DNA from 3 places in the Allocatenococcus thiocycli genome. Region 2 is predicted to be linked to each of the others. Evidence: predicted binding sites of a transcription regulator. Region 2 holds the regulator's gene; each other region holds the start of a gene.

Region 1 (5,277 bases), on a different contig from region 2:
AATCCGAATACTCACTATTACTACCGTTTTATGGTTGGTGAGGTGGTAAGCGGAGTTGGAGAGACCAAAACTCTACAGGATGAAAGTGTCGAACAGGCATCAATGGCGGTTGTGTCTTGCGCAAATTATCCGGCTGGGTATTTCAATGTCTATCGCGAGATTTTAAATCAGCACGAAGAGGCTTCATTTGATGTGGTGCTTCATTTAGGGGACTACATCTATGAATATGGTGCTGGTGGGTATGCCAGTGAAGACGCTGAGACGTTAGATCGAGTGGCAAGTAAAGGCACGGAGTGTGTGACGTTAGATGACTACCGAAAACGATACGCCCAATATCGCCAAGATGCTGATCTTCAGGCGTTACATGCGAAATTACCGATGATCGCGGTATGGGATGACCACGAACTCGCGAATGATGCGTGGAAAGAAGGCGCCGAAAACCATCAAGATGACGAAGGCAGTTTTAATGACAGACGCGCAGCGGCAGCGGCGGCGTGGACTGAGTGGTTGCCCGTACGAGAGAATAGCTATTCAAGTATGCTGATCTATCGCCAGTTCTCCTTTGGTAACTTAGTGAACTTGATGATGCTCGATACTCGATTAGTTGGTCGTGATGAGCCATTGGATTACTTTTCGTTAAGTGAACCAAGCATAGAAGCCATTGCAGGCTTGGTCGCTGAGTCACGAAGTGTCGACAGAGAGCTACTTGGCTCTGATCAACTGGCTTGGTTGATGAATGAATTTACGACGAGTAATGCCAAATGGAATGTATTGGGGCAACAGGTTCTGATGTCTAAAATGGAGTTACCAAGCTCAGTTATGACTGCGATGTTCCAATTGTTTACCGCGACCGAAGATCAGCAAGCCGCGGCTTTATTGGCCGTGAATACAGCCATTACTAACTATCTGTCTGACCCAAGTTCAGATCCCGTCTCGTTGCCTTATAACCTGGATGCTTGGGATGGTTACTACGTAGAGCGAGAGAAAGTTTACCAATTAGCGAACGCTAGTGCTGGCAATTTTGTCTGTTTAGCGGGCGATACGCACAATGCATGGGCGAGTGCTTTGCATGACATTTCAGGTACTCCTGTCGGTGTTGAATTTGCAACCAGCTCAGTCAGTTCACCGGGTTTGGAAGCGTATTTAGCCATGGACTCAACAGTAACTGCCCAAATGGAGTTCACTTTGCCGCATTTAGTCTCAGAGCTAAAGTGGACGGATATTAAACAACGGGGCTTTATGCGAGTGACGTTTACGCCTGATAATGCGCAGTCGACTTGGTATTTTGTGTCGACCATTAAATCGAAAGACTATCAGGTCACGACAAAGTCGGCTTCGACGACAGACGGTATTACGTTAAATATTGTTTAACCCGGTTGAGTCACACAAAGAAAAAAGTCCGCATTAATGCGGACTTTCTGTATCAATACACTTCAGTTGGCTATCGAACGTTTTAGTCGATTAACCCGTATTCTTTGCTAAGAACGTCAATGATCTCGGCTTTTGGATTTTCGCTTAGCGTAATTGGCTTACCAGTAATTTTTTCTGCAATACCAATGTAAGTCTTGGAAATGTCCATCAATGAATCAACTGGCAGTTCGTTATCACGAGCTAGTGCCTCACGTTCAGGCATACGCTCTTTGTTCAGCAAGATATCTGGGTCAGGGAAGTGGTTCAGCAGGAACTGACGGAAACCTTCTTTTGAGTTCTCAACGATATTACCTGCTTGGTACTCTTTTGCATCCCAAATACGTGAAGAATCTGGCGTGCCAACTTCATCCATGTAAATCAGTTTTTCGTTGCCTGCTGCATCGTGAACGTAACCAAACTCAAACTTCGTATCGACAAAGATTTGATCAATCGCTTCTAGCGCATTGCTAATGACATTAAAGCCTTCTTTCAATAGCTTTTCGTAAAGTGCAATATCGTCTGCACTAGAGAAGTTAAATGCTTCGAAGTTATCTACGATGTTCTGACGAGTGATGTTTACGTCGTCTGCTTCTGGTACACCAGGGATACCTTTTAAAATGCCTTTGGTTGAAGGTGTCATCAATAACTCTGGTAGAGCTTTGTCTTTTTCCAAACCTTCAGGAAGCTGGATACCACAGAACTCGCGTTCACCATTTGCGTATGCGCGCCACATAGAACCTGTGATGTACTTACGGCAAATCGCTTCGATTTTAACTGGTTTTGCTTTCTGTACGATCCAAACGAACGGGTGAGGAATATCTAAGATGTGGCTGTCAGCCAGGCCGTTGTCTTTAAATAGTTTGAACCAGTGGTTCGAGATCGCGTTTAATGCGGCACCTTTACCAGGCACACCTTTCAGACCGCCTTCTCCATGCCAAATGCAATCAAAAGCAGAAATACGGTCGCTGATCACCATGATCGCCAGAGGCGCGTCAGGGGCAACATCGTATCCTTTTTCTTTGATCAGGCGGGCGCTGTCTTCTTCAGTTAACCAGTAAACTGAACGAACTTTACCGCTGTGAACGGGTTTGTGAGTGCGAATTGGCAGGTCGTCATTGACGGCAAGTACTTGATTAGCAAGGCTCATTGCGACATTCCTATCATCTTAATCAAACGTCATAAAGAGAAGATATTCAGCCAAAGTAAGCAGCTGAATAAATCGAATGTGGGCATCATACCAGAACTATTTTAACTCGCCAGAGAAAAAGCAAACGTTTGCCTTATTTATTAATTCCCTAAGTCACAGGTAAAAAAATGCCCCCATGGAATGGAGGCGAGATGCAGGATGGATAACGTCGAACTTGTTAGTGATACTGGTTTACTCTGCCTTCGACGAAAAAGACTTCACACTGATAACGTAGGCCAATATCACGCAGCATAGACTGATTCATCGGCGCTATGTCATTTGATGCGACAACCGCACTGGCGTTACCTGAGCGTATCGCTTTAACTACAATTTCGACTTCAGAAAGCTGTTGGGATGGCTTCATCTGAATGACGTTTTTACAACAAATATTGGAAGCAGTGAGCTGGTCAAAGTTGGGACGAGGGCACTCGGACGTAAACAAAATCCATTGTTTCTGCTGAGACAGTACAGCCAGCTTAGAAAGAAGCTGGTTAGAAACATTCATGGGTTGAGTAGCTTGTGCCAGTACATTGTAACGAGAGTATGTTTGAGTTTGACTGTGTAGCTGCATCTTACTGTTCCTTTATACATGCTGTATGTCTATACAGTAGTTTGTTTTAAGGGATCGATCAACTGGTTTTTATGCTTTTTGAAGCAATGCAATTTCGTCGTTTTGTTGGGGTTTTTATTTAAAATATTGAAACATAAAGATTTAAATTTTAGATGATATGTTTGGTACGGCTTACGAAATGTGAAGTAACTAACAATATTGGTGGGGCATCAAGGAAAGAAAACTACTGTATATACAGTGGTTATGATCAGTCTATACAGTACTTTTTACTGTATTTGGCGGGTTCTCCATGGCAGTGGAGATGAGCAGATAACAAAAAAGCGCCTACGAGGCGCCTTTAGAAATCAGTTCCATTGATTTGAGTTTTCAGCTTGCACGTTGAGACATACGCTCACGCATTTGCAATTCACCTTGGTTGAATAGGCGGACATCGATTTTCGCCATATCGTAACAAGATTGACATGAATTATGATGTTTACCATCTACATAGTCATGTCGCGTGATAAGAGCTGGTTTCTTACACCAATCACAGGTGCCTTCTTCAGTGAACATTGATTTTTCTCCCCACCTAGAAAAATTAGAGTCTTTAGGTGTTATTTTTCGCAGCACATTATGACACAAGTACGTGGGGAAGGTTAAATGTCTGTTAATTGTTTTGAGAAGGAAATCGATTGCAGCTCCCTGTTTGTGGGGGATGAAAGGTTGTGGTTTCTAATGATTATTGAAAATTCACGCTTTTGTAACATTTTGTGTGATTGTTCTAAAAGCTTGATTAAGACGTTTCATCTCTGCTTCACTTCCTTGAGCATCGGGATGGTAAAGCTTGGATAATTGACGATAACGTAGTTTTACGGCTTGAGCTTGTGGAATCGAATTTGGCGTGTAACCAAACACAGCACAGGCAATGGTCAGATCATGGGGAGCGGATTCAGATTTGACTTTCTTAAACTCTCTAAATACCTGCTCCAACTGGCGTTTTAATTGCTTATTGGTGAATTCCAACTCTTTCACTTGCACATCCAGTTGTCGGGTTCGATTTTCTTCATCAACCGATTGAAGTTTGCGCTTTTGCTGTTGTTTTTTATACCCAAACCAACCAGCACTCAGCATTAACCCACAGAAACCAATGGCAAGAAACGGCTCGGCGCTAAACCCTTTCGCTTGGTTTATGTCGTCGGATTGCATTGGTTGCGCTTCAGCGGAGCTTTGGTCCAACTCAGTCATTGCCGATACTTGTTTGGCTCTTAACTGATTAAAACGTTGCTCTAGGAAATGGTTGTACGCGATTTCTGCATCTTTGTTTTGCTTTGCAGAAAGTTGATACCACGCTTCGATTAAATCATCGGTGGTGATGTTTTGCTGGTGCTTTTCCAAGAAACTGGCAAGGGCGTAGCCATTATCTGCTGGATCACTCAGAGCGATGGAGCTTAGCCAGTAGGCGGCTTGAGGGTAGGATACTGAGCCCGTTAATCCCAAAGTATAATCTTCCGCTAACTGTTTTTGCGCGGGCAGGTAGCCTTGGCTTGCGGATTGTTCTAACCAGTAACGAGTTTCTTCCGGAGACGTTGAGTCTGACTTCATGGCCAGTTTAAATTGGTCTTCCGCTGAAGAAGGGTACTGGGAGGCAAATACGAGACTTGAGAGGCAACTGCTCAAGATAAATATAAAGACGGTTTTGAAAGCCATTAGTTTGTCAGGCCTAGAAACAATTTCTAGGCCTGCTCCGGTAATTATCCGTAATTACCTAATGGTGCTATCAAATCACTTCAGAGGCAAGATTTGGATTTCAACGCGGCGGTTACAAGCGCGGCCTTCAGTTGTCTGATTTGAACACAGTGGGTTACGTTCACCATAGCCGCGTGCAATTGCACGTCCAGCTGCCACATTTTGCTGTATCAGGAACTGACGTACCGATTCTGCGCGGTTTTCAGATAGTGACTGGTTGTGTGACTCACTGCCTGTGCTGTCGGTGTAGCCGTCAATCACAAGGCTGGTATCTGGGTATTCAACAAGGATACGAGCAACACCACGAAGCGTGTTGTGGATGCCGTAATCCAATTGGTATGAATCTGACGCGAAGCCAATACCGTTTTCCATACGAAGCAGAAGC
Region 2 (5,277 bases):
ATGTTTGTAATGTAGAACGTCCGGAAGACTTTAATCAGTACTCGATTGAGTTTATCAAACAGCAAACATTAGTTGCTTAACGTTTCTAGGTGACTGGCGCCATTACGCTTACTCAATGTGGTGGCCACAACGCCAGCACGCGCCAAATTGCCCTTCATTGATTTCCGAACATTGAGGGCATTTCCAATCTTGATAGGTGTTTGGCTGAGTCTGTTTTTGATAGGCTTCAATAATAGCCAAGGCTTTCATCTTTTGTTCTGGATTCAATAACCACACGTACGGGTCGGTATCATCCCCGAATGGTAGTTCCCCCTTCAATCCGAAAAGACCTTCACCGCGAACTTCACAAAGAATTTGCTCGGTTCTCAGCAACTCACAAACGATATGCGCTTCTGCCGGATTTCTCGCTATAAATATCTTCATCAAGGGTTTCCATTTGGCTGTACTTGAGTGGGTCTGAATCTATTCATCAGCCATTTAGCAATGATAGGAAAAAGCCCAAGCAACGCAAATGAAGCTAACACGCTCGGTGAGACGATATCCGAGAGGCTTTCAATCGTTGCCAGTTGAGTACCTGCATTGAGATAAACAGCGGTGCCTGGAAGCATTCCTATTTGGCTGGTCAAATAAAAGCGGCCAACAGACATCGGGGTTAATCCCATCAGTAGGTTGATTAGAAAGAAAGGGAACACAGGGATCAATCTTAATGAGAGTAGGTAGGATGAACCGTCTTTTTTGACGCCGTCGTTAATCGCGGTAAGCTTTGAACCAAATTTTCTTTGTACCCAATCTCGTAACAAGTAACGGCTACTCAGAAAAGCCAGCGTTGCACCGATGGTGCTGGCGAACGAGACTAAAAGTAAGCTAGTCCAAAAGCCGAATAGAGCCGCGGCTAACAGAGTAACGACCGCTGCACCGGGAATAGAAAACGCAGTGATAGCCACATAGGCCGCAAAATAAACCGTAACCGCCAAGATAAATCTCTGGTCAATATAGGCGTTAAGAGCCTCTTGCTGCGCTTTGGCGTTCTCTAAAGTGAGGTACTGGCTAAAGTTAACGGCTAATAAAATGATCGTTAACAGCAGTATTAACCCAAAAACCAGTTTTTTATTCATTGTCGTACTCCAGAAGGATAGCCTTGTTCTAAAAGGTTAACAGATGCCATTGATGAAATATGTTACTTGATATTATTTGATTGATATATGGAGTAATAGACAGGTTGAGCCTGGAAAAAATTTCAAAAAAAAACCGCAGTCAAAGCTGCGGTTTTTATACGTACGATAGGTTTATACCTACAGATTAAGAAAGCGCATTTTCCAGCTCTTCTCTGCGAGATTGAGGAACGACGCTCCAGTGCGTGCCGTTTATCGCTCCTTCTAAAGCCCAGAGTAGCTCAATACTTACTTTTGCGGAGTGAGAGTCACGTATCGCTTTGTAAGCATTCAATGCACCTTTCTCTTCAAGTTGTTCAACTGATTTTATACCAGCTTTCTTAAGCATTCGTTCAGTCGCTAGTCGTAAGTTAGGCAGGTCTTTCAACCTGTCGGGCTTACTACTTGCCTGTTGCTTTTTTTCCAAATTGGCTTGTTCTAACGACTTTTTCGCTACTTCTATCAAGCGTTCACTCGATTCCCACAAGTCGTCGGAAATCGCGTAGTACTTAGTAACGACTGGAAAACCACGCTTTTTATAAACGTACGGTTTTAGCCCTTGCTTCTCGAAGTTAGATGAAGTTTGCTGGTCTGCTCGTATGTGAAGTTGATCATTCACAACCAGTGCAAACATCGTTTCATCAGCGAAAAGTCCGAAGCCACCAAACATTGAGCGCGACTTGATCGTACCAAGTGCCTCAAATAGCTTCATAGAATCTTTGAGTATCGGTTTATCCATGATGTGTTATCTCGGTGTAATTATTATTACGCCACCAAAAGTCAGGTCCGAGAGATTAGCAAATACATGCAAGCCCAATGTCATTAAAGGGTAAACTCATCATATGCATATTTGCCATCGGTAACCCCGCTACCTTCCATTTATAAAATGGTTAAGGCCGGAAGCTTTGCGTCCCACCCTTTCGGATGGTTTGCCCTGTGCGTGACATGTTGAGAATACTTTTTATCTTGAATTAACATCACAATCTAGAGATCAAAGTGTGATATTGCTTCAGTAAAACGCTGTGTTTTTATGGTGTTTGTTTCATATTTAAGATTGAAGTTTGAGTGCGAGTGGCTAGGTTATGTGAGATGGATTGTGTTTATACAAAACAGTAACTTATAAAACGTTTACTGACTGTAGTGAACAAAGAGTGCGATAAAAGTTAATTTTCGGATAAAAAATAAGCGCTCCGAAGAGCGCTTGTTAGTAACTAGTTGAGTTTTTTAACAGTATTTCGAACGACCAACTCTGGCTGCATTTCAAAAATGCGTTTTTCGTGTTCTTTGTCTTTAATACGCTCAAGCAGAATCTCGAAGGCATTTTTACCAACACGACGTTTTGGCTGGTGTATCGTTGTTAGCGGCGGAGAGAAGTACTCTGCCAATTCGATATTGTCGTAACCAATAACAGAGACGTCGTCAGGAATCTTAATACCGTTCTGTTGTAGACGGCTCATCAAGCCCAACGCCATCGTGTCATTGAAACAGAATACCGCAGTAGGGCGTTTCTCCATCGCGGTAATTTTGTCTGCGACCAAAACTGCGGTATCACATTCAAAGTTACCTTCAAGAATCCAGTCTTCATTGACAGGAATGTTGGCTTCTGCCATCGCTCGACGGTAGCCCGCAATGCGCTCTTGGCAAGCGAGTTTTTCAAAGTGACCACTCAAGCAAGCAATATCAGTATGACCATTATCAATCAGGTACTTGGTCGCGATATAACCGCCTTCCTCTGAGTTATCCATGATTTTGTCTGCTTGCGAGCTTTCTGGGCCCCAGTCCATGACAACTTTCGGAATATCTGCATGACGGTCAAGCATTTGCTTCAGCTCTTCTGTCAGGTCAGAACACATCACTAGTATGCCATCTACACGCTTTTCAGCGAGCATGCGGATGTAATCTCTTTGCTTTTCATAGATACCACCAGTGTTACACAGGATAAGCGTGTAGCCTTGGCGGTAGCAGTAACTCTCTACACCATCGATGACTTCAGAGAAGAATAGGTTGGTAGATTGTGTCACCAACATGCCGATGGTGCGAGTTGAGTTACATTTCAAGCTACGAGCAACCGCACTTGGTGCATAGTTAAGCTCATCAACGGCTTTCATTACTTTTTCTTGTGTTGCTTCTGCAACAAAACGCGTCTTGTTGATAACGTGCGAAACTGTAGTTGTAGAAACGCCGGCTAATCTAGCAACGTCTTTTATAGTGGCCATACATGGTGTCCTGTTTCGAGCTACGAATATACCGCGGAGGATAAACCTTTTTGCTGTTCGTCTTTTGTAAACTTAGCGCAACAAAAACAATGGCGCTGAGTATGTTTAGCAGTGGTTACTCCGAAGTCGGTAGAGGGTATGTAGCGACAGTGGTTGATAAAGCTCATTTCTTCCATCGAATGAAGAATCGTTATCAACCTATTAAGAAAACACAAAAACCGCTTTATTTCAGCGGTTTACATTAAAATCATATTTAATCGTTTGCGTTCACATTTTAGCCCTATGCGGGCAAGCTGGCAATAATTTAAGCAATGGTTTTGTGCCTAATAAGTCACATTTTGATTGCTAAAAAGCGAGCGATTGGAACGATTTATATAGTTAACGAATAAAAGATAGGGAACCTAAAAGACAGGCTCCCTAAAATAGGCGGCAATTATTCACCAAGAAGGTAAGCGCTGTCCAGTTTACAAAATGCAATTAATAGTTGCGCGACGCTGGCGTAGAAGCCAAATTCATCCAGTTGCTGACACTTGTGAGCGAACTTCGGTAACCAAGACATGAGTTGGCTTTCGATGAATTCATTTTGTTTAACAAAGGCTTCTTCCATGTGTTTTTCTTGCTCAAACTCATTAGAGCGAATGATCATGTTACCCAGGAAGTCCAGTTCTACCGCTAAGTGGTCGGCTGGTTCTTTTAGACGGTCGTCCACTTGGACACCAAACTCAGCCATCAACTTTTCCATCTCTTCGGCGGGTTTGTCGTTGAGTAAACCAGATTCACCAATGTACATGGAAGCGTAGGGAAGCGCGCCGTACTTTTCTGTCTTCAAGAATAATTCACAAAAGTCAGCAGCAAGCTCTAGCTGAGCATCTTCGCGGTCTTGCAGGCGATTTAGTGCGTCAACGAGGCTATCAATGGAAGGTTTGAGAGATTCATTTTCACCTAAGCCCGCCAAAAAGCTGCGAATTTCAACACTGTGATAAGCCTCCAGCTCTTTGTCTGTCAGTTCTTTGGCGAATAAGCTAGAAAACCACCAATAAATTTCGGCGCGTTTTTCGTTAAAAGCTTTCACTTCTTGCATTTTAGGCTCCTGAATGATGCCTTCTTTCTGGCATCACAAAATCAAATTCAGATGTCCTTTAAGTGTAATCAATTAAAATGAACAGCAGTAACTATAACTATGATGTTTTATGGCGAAATATGTTCATTTATTAACAGGGTTCGCTAAGCTTGTCTTGAATCAACAAAATCACTAAATCTTGCTTTTTAGTCAGCCAATGACTAGAAATGTTAATAGTTATGAATAGAATACATCTCGAATAATAAAATGACAGAAAGTGGTGTAAATGAGCTATCACGTATTAGTCGTAGAAGATGATGTTGTAACGCGTAGTAAGCTAGCGGGTTATTTCCAAAATGAAGGTTATACAGTTAGTGAAGCAGAGAGCGGCACGCAAATGCGTGAAGTGCTGCAAGCTGGTGATGTTGATCTTGTCATGCTGGATATTAACTTGCCGGGTGAAGACGGCCTGATGCTTACGCGTGAATTACGCAGCCAATCGGATATTGGTATCATATTAGTTACAGGACGCACGGATAGCATCGACAAAATTGTTGGCCTGGAAATGGGGGCAGACGATTATGTCACCAAACCTTTTGAACTGCGCGAGTTATTAGTTCGTGTCAAAAATCTGCTGTGGCGTATTTCGATTGCTCGCGATGGATCAAGTAAGGCAAACGAAACCAACGAGCAACATATAGTTCGTTTTGGCGAGTGGACGTTTGATATCCAGCGTCGAGCGCTGAGTCGTAATGGTGAGCCAGTAAAACTAACCAAAGCCGAATACGAGCTTTTGGTGGCGTTATCGTCTTACCCGAATCAAGTACTAAGCCGCGAACGTATTTTGAAT
Region 3 (5,277 bases), on a different contig from region 2:
CTCGAGTCCGACGCAGAAGAAGATAATAACAACCATCGCCACCTACTCCGCTAGGTGGCGATTTTTTATATCCCTATTTACTATGAACCTAGAACGCTACCACCGTATCCACCAAGTCCTGAAAGCACGCCAGACCGACCTAACGCTATGCCTTGAAGAAGTTCACAAGCCGAATAACGTCTCAGCGGTTATCCGCACTGCCGATGCAACTGGCTTACACAAAGTCCACGCCATTTGGCCAAATAAAATGCGTACCCTGAGCCACACATCAGCGGGCGCACGCAACTGGGTAGAAGTGGACACTCACGATTCAATCGAAGACGCCGTGACCGAGTTAAAAGCGCAAGGCATGCAGGTGCTGGTGACTAACCTATCGGAAACAGCTGTCGACTTTCGAGACATCGACTACACAAAACCAACCGCCATCATTTTAGGCAGTGAGAAAACAGGCGCTTCAGAACAAGCCAAACAGCTCGCTGATCAAGACATCATCATCCCGATGATTGGCATGGTGCAGTCTCTCAATGTTTCTGTCGCAAGTGCGGTGATTTTGTATGAAGCTCAGCGTCAACGTGAAGCCGCTGGTATGTACGAGCGTGAAGAAAGCTCTCTGCCGAAAGAGACGATTAACCGAATTCTGTTTGAGCGAGGTCACCCGGTTCTGGCTAAAGTTGCGAAACGTAAAGGTCTCGCTTATCCGCCACTCGACGATGAGGGTCAAATCATCGCCGATGAAGCGTGGTGGAAAGAGATGCAGCAGAAATAATAGCGAGACTAGGATCCTAGTTCCTGGTCGCTCCTCTTATTTTTTCCTGTACAAAAACACAGCTCCATGGTTAACATATTGCAATGTTAACCATTTTTTTGAGCCTTCTATGTCTGCCCAACTGCTATCTGCTGTTCCATTAACTTCCCTTTCAGGGGTTGGCGCGAAAGTCGCAGAAAAACTAGCCAAAGTTGGCTTGCATTCGGTTCAGGATTTACTGTTTCACCTGCCACTTCGTTACGAAGATCGTACCCGTATTTATCCTATTGCTAAGCTCCATGCAGGGCTGTGGGCCGCAGTACAAGGCAAGGTGATGGCCGTAGATACCATTTTCGGTAAACGCAAAATGCTCACGGTAAAAATCAGTGATGGTAACGGCACCATTACGCTGCGTTTTTTCAATTTTACCGCGGCGATGAAGAACAACTTTTCTCAAGGTAAGTTAGTACACGCTTACGGGGAAATAAAGCGTGGTGGAATGGGTTTGGAAATCGTCCACCCAGATTACAAGTTCTATATCAGCGAACAAAAGCCAGATGTAGAACAAAGCCTGACGCCCGTTTATCCAACCACAGATGGCCTACGACAAATCACCTTGCGTAACCTGACCGAGCAGGCATTAGCGTTATTGGATAAAGCCGCCGTACAAGAGTTACTGCCAGCGGGTTTATACGATCACCAAATCACCATGTCTCAGGCGCTGCACACCATTCACCGACCGCCCCCAACGATCAACTTGGATGAGTTTGATGAAGGTAAGCATCCGGCACAAATCCGCCTGATCATGGAAGAACTGTTGGCTCAGAACCTCTCTATGTTGGCAGTGCGCAGTAAAGGACAGCAAGATATTGCTTTGCCACTTGCTCCTTGTGAAAAACTGAAGAACCAACTTCTGGCACAACTGCCGTTCTCACCAACCAACGCTCAAGCACGAGTGGTAAAAGAGATTGAAGCCGATCTGGAGAAACCTCACCCGATGATGCGCCTTGTCCAAGGCGATGTAGGCTCAGGGAAAACCCTCGTCGCGGCACTGGCTGCGGTTCGAGCTATCGAGCACGGTTATCAGGTCGCACTAATGGCACCCACTGAGCTGCTAGCCGAACAGCATGCCATCAACTTTGCCAACTGGTTTGAATCAATGGGAATCCAAGTGGGCTGGCTGGCAGGTAAGTTAAAGGGTAAAGCCAAAGAAGCAGAGCTCGCACGCATTGCCAGCGGTGAAGCACAAATGGTAGTGGGTACTCACGCCTTGTTTCAGGAACATGTTGAATTCCATCATCTGGCGCTGGTTATTATTGATGAACAGCACCGCTTTGGCGTCCACCAGCGATTAGAGTTACGTGAGAAAGGAGCCAAGCAAGGCGCTTACCCACATCAGCTCATCATGACCGCAACCCCTATCCCACGTACCTTAGCGATGACTGCTTACGCCGATTTGGAAACCTCAGTAATTGACGAATTACCACCGGGCCGAACTCCGATTCAAACCGTCGCGATTCCCGATACAAAACGCGACGACATAGTAGAAAGAGTTCGCCATGCCTGTCTCAACGAAGGTAAGCAAGCCTACTGGGTGTGTACACTGATTGATGAATCTGAGGTATTGGAGGCACAAGCTGCCGCTGATACGGCTGAAGAACTGCAACGCAAGTTGCCTGATGTAAAAATTGGCTTGGTTCATGGCCGGATGAAGCCAGCGGAAAAACAAGCGGTGATGCAGGATTTTAAAGACAACAAACTGCACCTACTTGTTGCTACGACAGTCATAGAAGTCGGCGTGGACGTACCAAACTCAAGCCTGATGATCATCGAAAACCCGGAGAGACTCGGTTTAGCTCAGCTCCACCAGCTGAGAGGCCGTGTTGGACGAGGCTCTGTCGCCAGTCATTGTGTTCTGCTCTATCATTCACCGCTATCAAAAACCGCACAAAAGCGACTCGGCGTTCTGCGTGAAAGCAACGACGGCTTTGTCATTGCGCAGAAAGATTTGGAGATCCGTGGCCCTGGTGAGTTATTAGGTACCAAGCAAACCGGTCTGGCAGATTTTAAAATTGCGGACTTGGTTCGTGATCAGCGCTTAATACCCGAAGTTCAACGCATAGCTCGCCATATTCACGACAATTACCCTACTAATGCCACGGCGATCATCGATCGTTGGTTAGGCGAACGGGATATTTACTCCAAAGCTTAAGCTTAAAATAGTCCGAATAATTGATTATCAACGCCTCATGGCAATCGTTTGCTTTTTAAATAAATCGCTCTATAATCGCGCACAAAATTAGGGTATTTACCCCAACCAATCTGAGTTGACACTGATTAACAGCAATCACAGATCAAAACGTCAGCTCCTCCCAGTACTCCCATTCAGCGAGCGCTGGGTAATAAATATTGCGACAAGCGAGACAAACCATGACAACTTCAAACCGATCTTCGGAACTGGTCTATCAATTAAATGATCGCCCACCACTGCCACAAACAATTTTCGCCGCCATTCAGCACTTGTTAGCGATGTTCGTTGCGGTTATTACCCCTTCGTTGATCATTTGCCAATCCTTGGGCGTACCAGCCGATCAGACAAATACGATTATCAGCATGTCTCTATTTGCTTCTGGTGTGTCGTCATTTATTCAAATTCGTACCTTTGGCCCGATAGGCTCTGGCCTGTTATCCGTGCAAGGCACAAGCTTTAACTTTTTAGGCCCAATCATTGGTGCCGGCTTGTCATTGAAAGCGGGCGGTGCAGACATCAGCACCATGATGGCCGCGATTTTCGGCACGATTCTGGTCGCTTCATTCGCGGAAATTCTACTGTCTCGAGTGCTTGAGCACGCTCGCCGCATCATCACTCCGCTGGTTTCAGGTATTGTGGTAACTCTGATTGGTCTGACATTGATTCAAGTTGGATTAGTCTCAATGGGCGGTGGCTATGCTGCGATGGGTGACGGCACGTTCGGTAGCCTGGACAAGTTGGCACTGGCTGGCACTGTACTGGGTCTGATCGTTCTTTTGAACCGCTCAAACAACCCTTACATTCGCGTTGCTTCGATTGTCATTGCAATGCTGGTTGGCTATATCATGGCCTACTTTATGGGTATGGTTGACACTTCACAGCTAAGTGAGACCAACCTGGTTGCGCTGCCAATTCCGATGCAATACGGCTTAGCGTTTGACTGGTCGCTATTTATTCCTCTAGTACTGATTTTCTTTATTACTGCGCTAGAAGCCATCGGCGATATTACCGCAACTTCTGAAGTGTCCGGTGAGCCAGTAAAAGGGCCGGTTTACATGAAGCGCATCAAAGGTGGCGTGTTGGCTGACGGTTTAAACTCAGCGATCGCTGCAGTCTTTAACAGCTTCCCGAACTCTACTTTCAGCCAAAACAACGGCATTATCATGCTGACTGGCGTCGCAAGCCGTTACGTAGGTTACTTCATCTCCGCTATGCTGGTTTTACTTGGTTTATTCCCTGGTGTGGCGAGCTTTGTTCAGCTGATTCCTGAGCCTGTGCTTGGCGGTGCAACCATCGTGATGTTTGGTACGATTGCCGCGGCAGGTGTGCGTATTATCTCTCGTGTTGATCTCGACCGTCGTGCGATTCTGATCATGGCGCTGTCGTTCTCGATGGGCCTTGGTATTGCTCAGAAGCCTGAAATTCTGCAATTCATGCCCGAATTTATTAAGAGCATCTTTTCTACGGGTGTTGCTGCGGGCGGTATTACTGCAATTATCTTGAACCTGTTATTGCCAGAGAAACTGGAAGACGAAGAACCAGAAGTTCAAGAGGTCAAAGAATCCTAAACTGATCAATAGGATAATAAAAAAGCCCAACTTAGGTTCTAAGCTGGGCTTTTATTTTGCTCGTTGGTGACGCTTTAGCTGTTGGGTTACTTAGTCGGGAAGCTAATTTGGGCGATTAAGCCACCTTCACTACGATTACGCATCACGACCGATCCCGAATGCTGGCTGACAATGCGCTTGACGATCGCCAGACCAAGTCCAGTCCCTTCACTGCCTCGTGCCGTATCTCCACGCGTAAACGGTTCAAACAACTTACCTACCTGATCAGGTTCAATACCGGGGCCGTTATCTTCCACCGTGACCCAAACCAGTTGGTTATCTGCGGTCATACCCGTCGACACTTTGACCCAGCCATTGCCATAGCGAACCGCATTGACCACTAAGTTCGTCACTGCGCGTTTAATCGCAATCGAATTACCCAGAGCGGGTTTGATGGACGCTTCAATTTTGGTCTCAATTTCCCGCTCATCACTGCCTTCTGAGCTCGCGACATCGCATACTATGTCGTTCAGAGACACCGCCTCAAACGTCTGGTTATTCACCGGCTTAAGGTAATCCATAAACTGGCTGATGATTTCATTACACTCTTCCGTGTCGCTGATGATGCCTTCAGCGAGATAGCTTTCCTCTGGTGACATCATTTCTGTCGCGAGACGAATTCGGGTTAACGGTGTTCGTAAATCGTGGCTGATCCCCGCCATCAACAAGGCGCG

The links. The regulator PurR, encoded in region 2, represses purine synthesis genes. The targets are predictions, from matches to a motif close to TNANGNAAACGTTTNCNTNA.
Region 1: a site for PurR is predicted at 2,674-2,693, ahead of L9Q40_RS12495 (phosphoribosylaminoimidazolesuccinocarboxamide synthase). Genes of this name have one in related genera too.
Region 3: a site for PurR is predicted at 2,994-3,013, ahead of L9Q40_RS16690 (uracil-xanthine permease family protein). Genes of this name have one in related genera too.

What each region holds. Positions count from the first base shown of each region.
Region 1 covers NZ_CAKLCK010000030.1:150,510-155,786, reverse strand. Annotated here, with positions in the region: gene L9Q40_RS12500 (alkaline phosphatase D family protein) at 1-1,371, shown strand, start outside; gene L9Q40_RS12495 (phosphoribosylaminoimidazolesuccinocarboxamide synthase) at 1,454-2,557, opposite strand; gene L9Q40_RS12490 (SulA-like leucine-rich domain-containing protein) at 2,775-3,167, opposite strand; gene L9Q40_RS12485 (hypothetical protein) at 3,534-3,719, opposite strand; gene L9Q40_RS12480 (J domain-containing protein) at 3,897-4,853, opposite strand; gene L9Q40_RS12475 (YiaD family glycine zipper/OmpA-like lipoprotein) at 4,929-5,277, opposite strand, start outside.
Region 2 covers NZ_CAKLCK010000001.1:322,581-327,857, forward strand. Annotated here, with positions in the region: gene L9Q40_RS01455 (alpha/beta fold hydrolase) at 1-80, shown strand, start outside; gene L9Q40_RS01460 (putative signal transducing protein) at 109-423, opposite strand; gene L9Q40_RS01465 (TVP38/TMEM64 family protein) at 423-1,115, opposite strand; gene L9Q40_RS01470 (TfoX/Sxy family DNA transformation protein) at 1,300-1,890, opposite strand; cyclic di-GMP riboswitch class I at 2,007-2,095, opposite strand; gene purR (HTH-type transcriptional repressor PurR) at 2,363-3,367, opposite strand; gene torD (molecular chaperone TorD) at 3,801-4,448, opposite strand; gene torR (two-component system response regulator TorR) at 4,714-5,277, shown strand, end outside.
Region 3 covers NZ_CAKLCK010000041.1:70,881-76,157, forward strand. Annotated here, with positions in the region: gene spoT (bifunctional GTP diphosphokinase/guanosine-3',5'-bis pyrophosphate 3'-pyrophosphohydrolase) at 1-26, shown strand, start outside; gene trmH (tRNA (guanosine(18)-2'-O)-methyltransferase TrmH) at 83-766, shown strand; gene recG (ATP-dependent DNA helicase RecG) at 876-2,957, shown strand; gene L9Q40_RS16690 (uracil-xanthine permease family protein) at 3,176-4,564, shown strand; gene envZ (two-component system sensor histidine kinase EnvZ) at 4,651-5,277, opposite strand, start outside.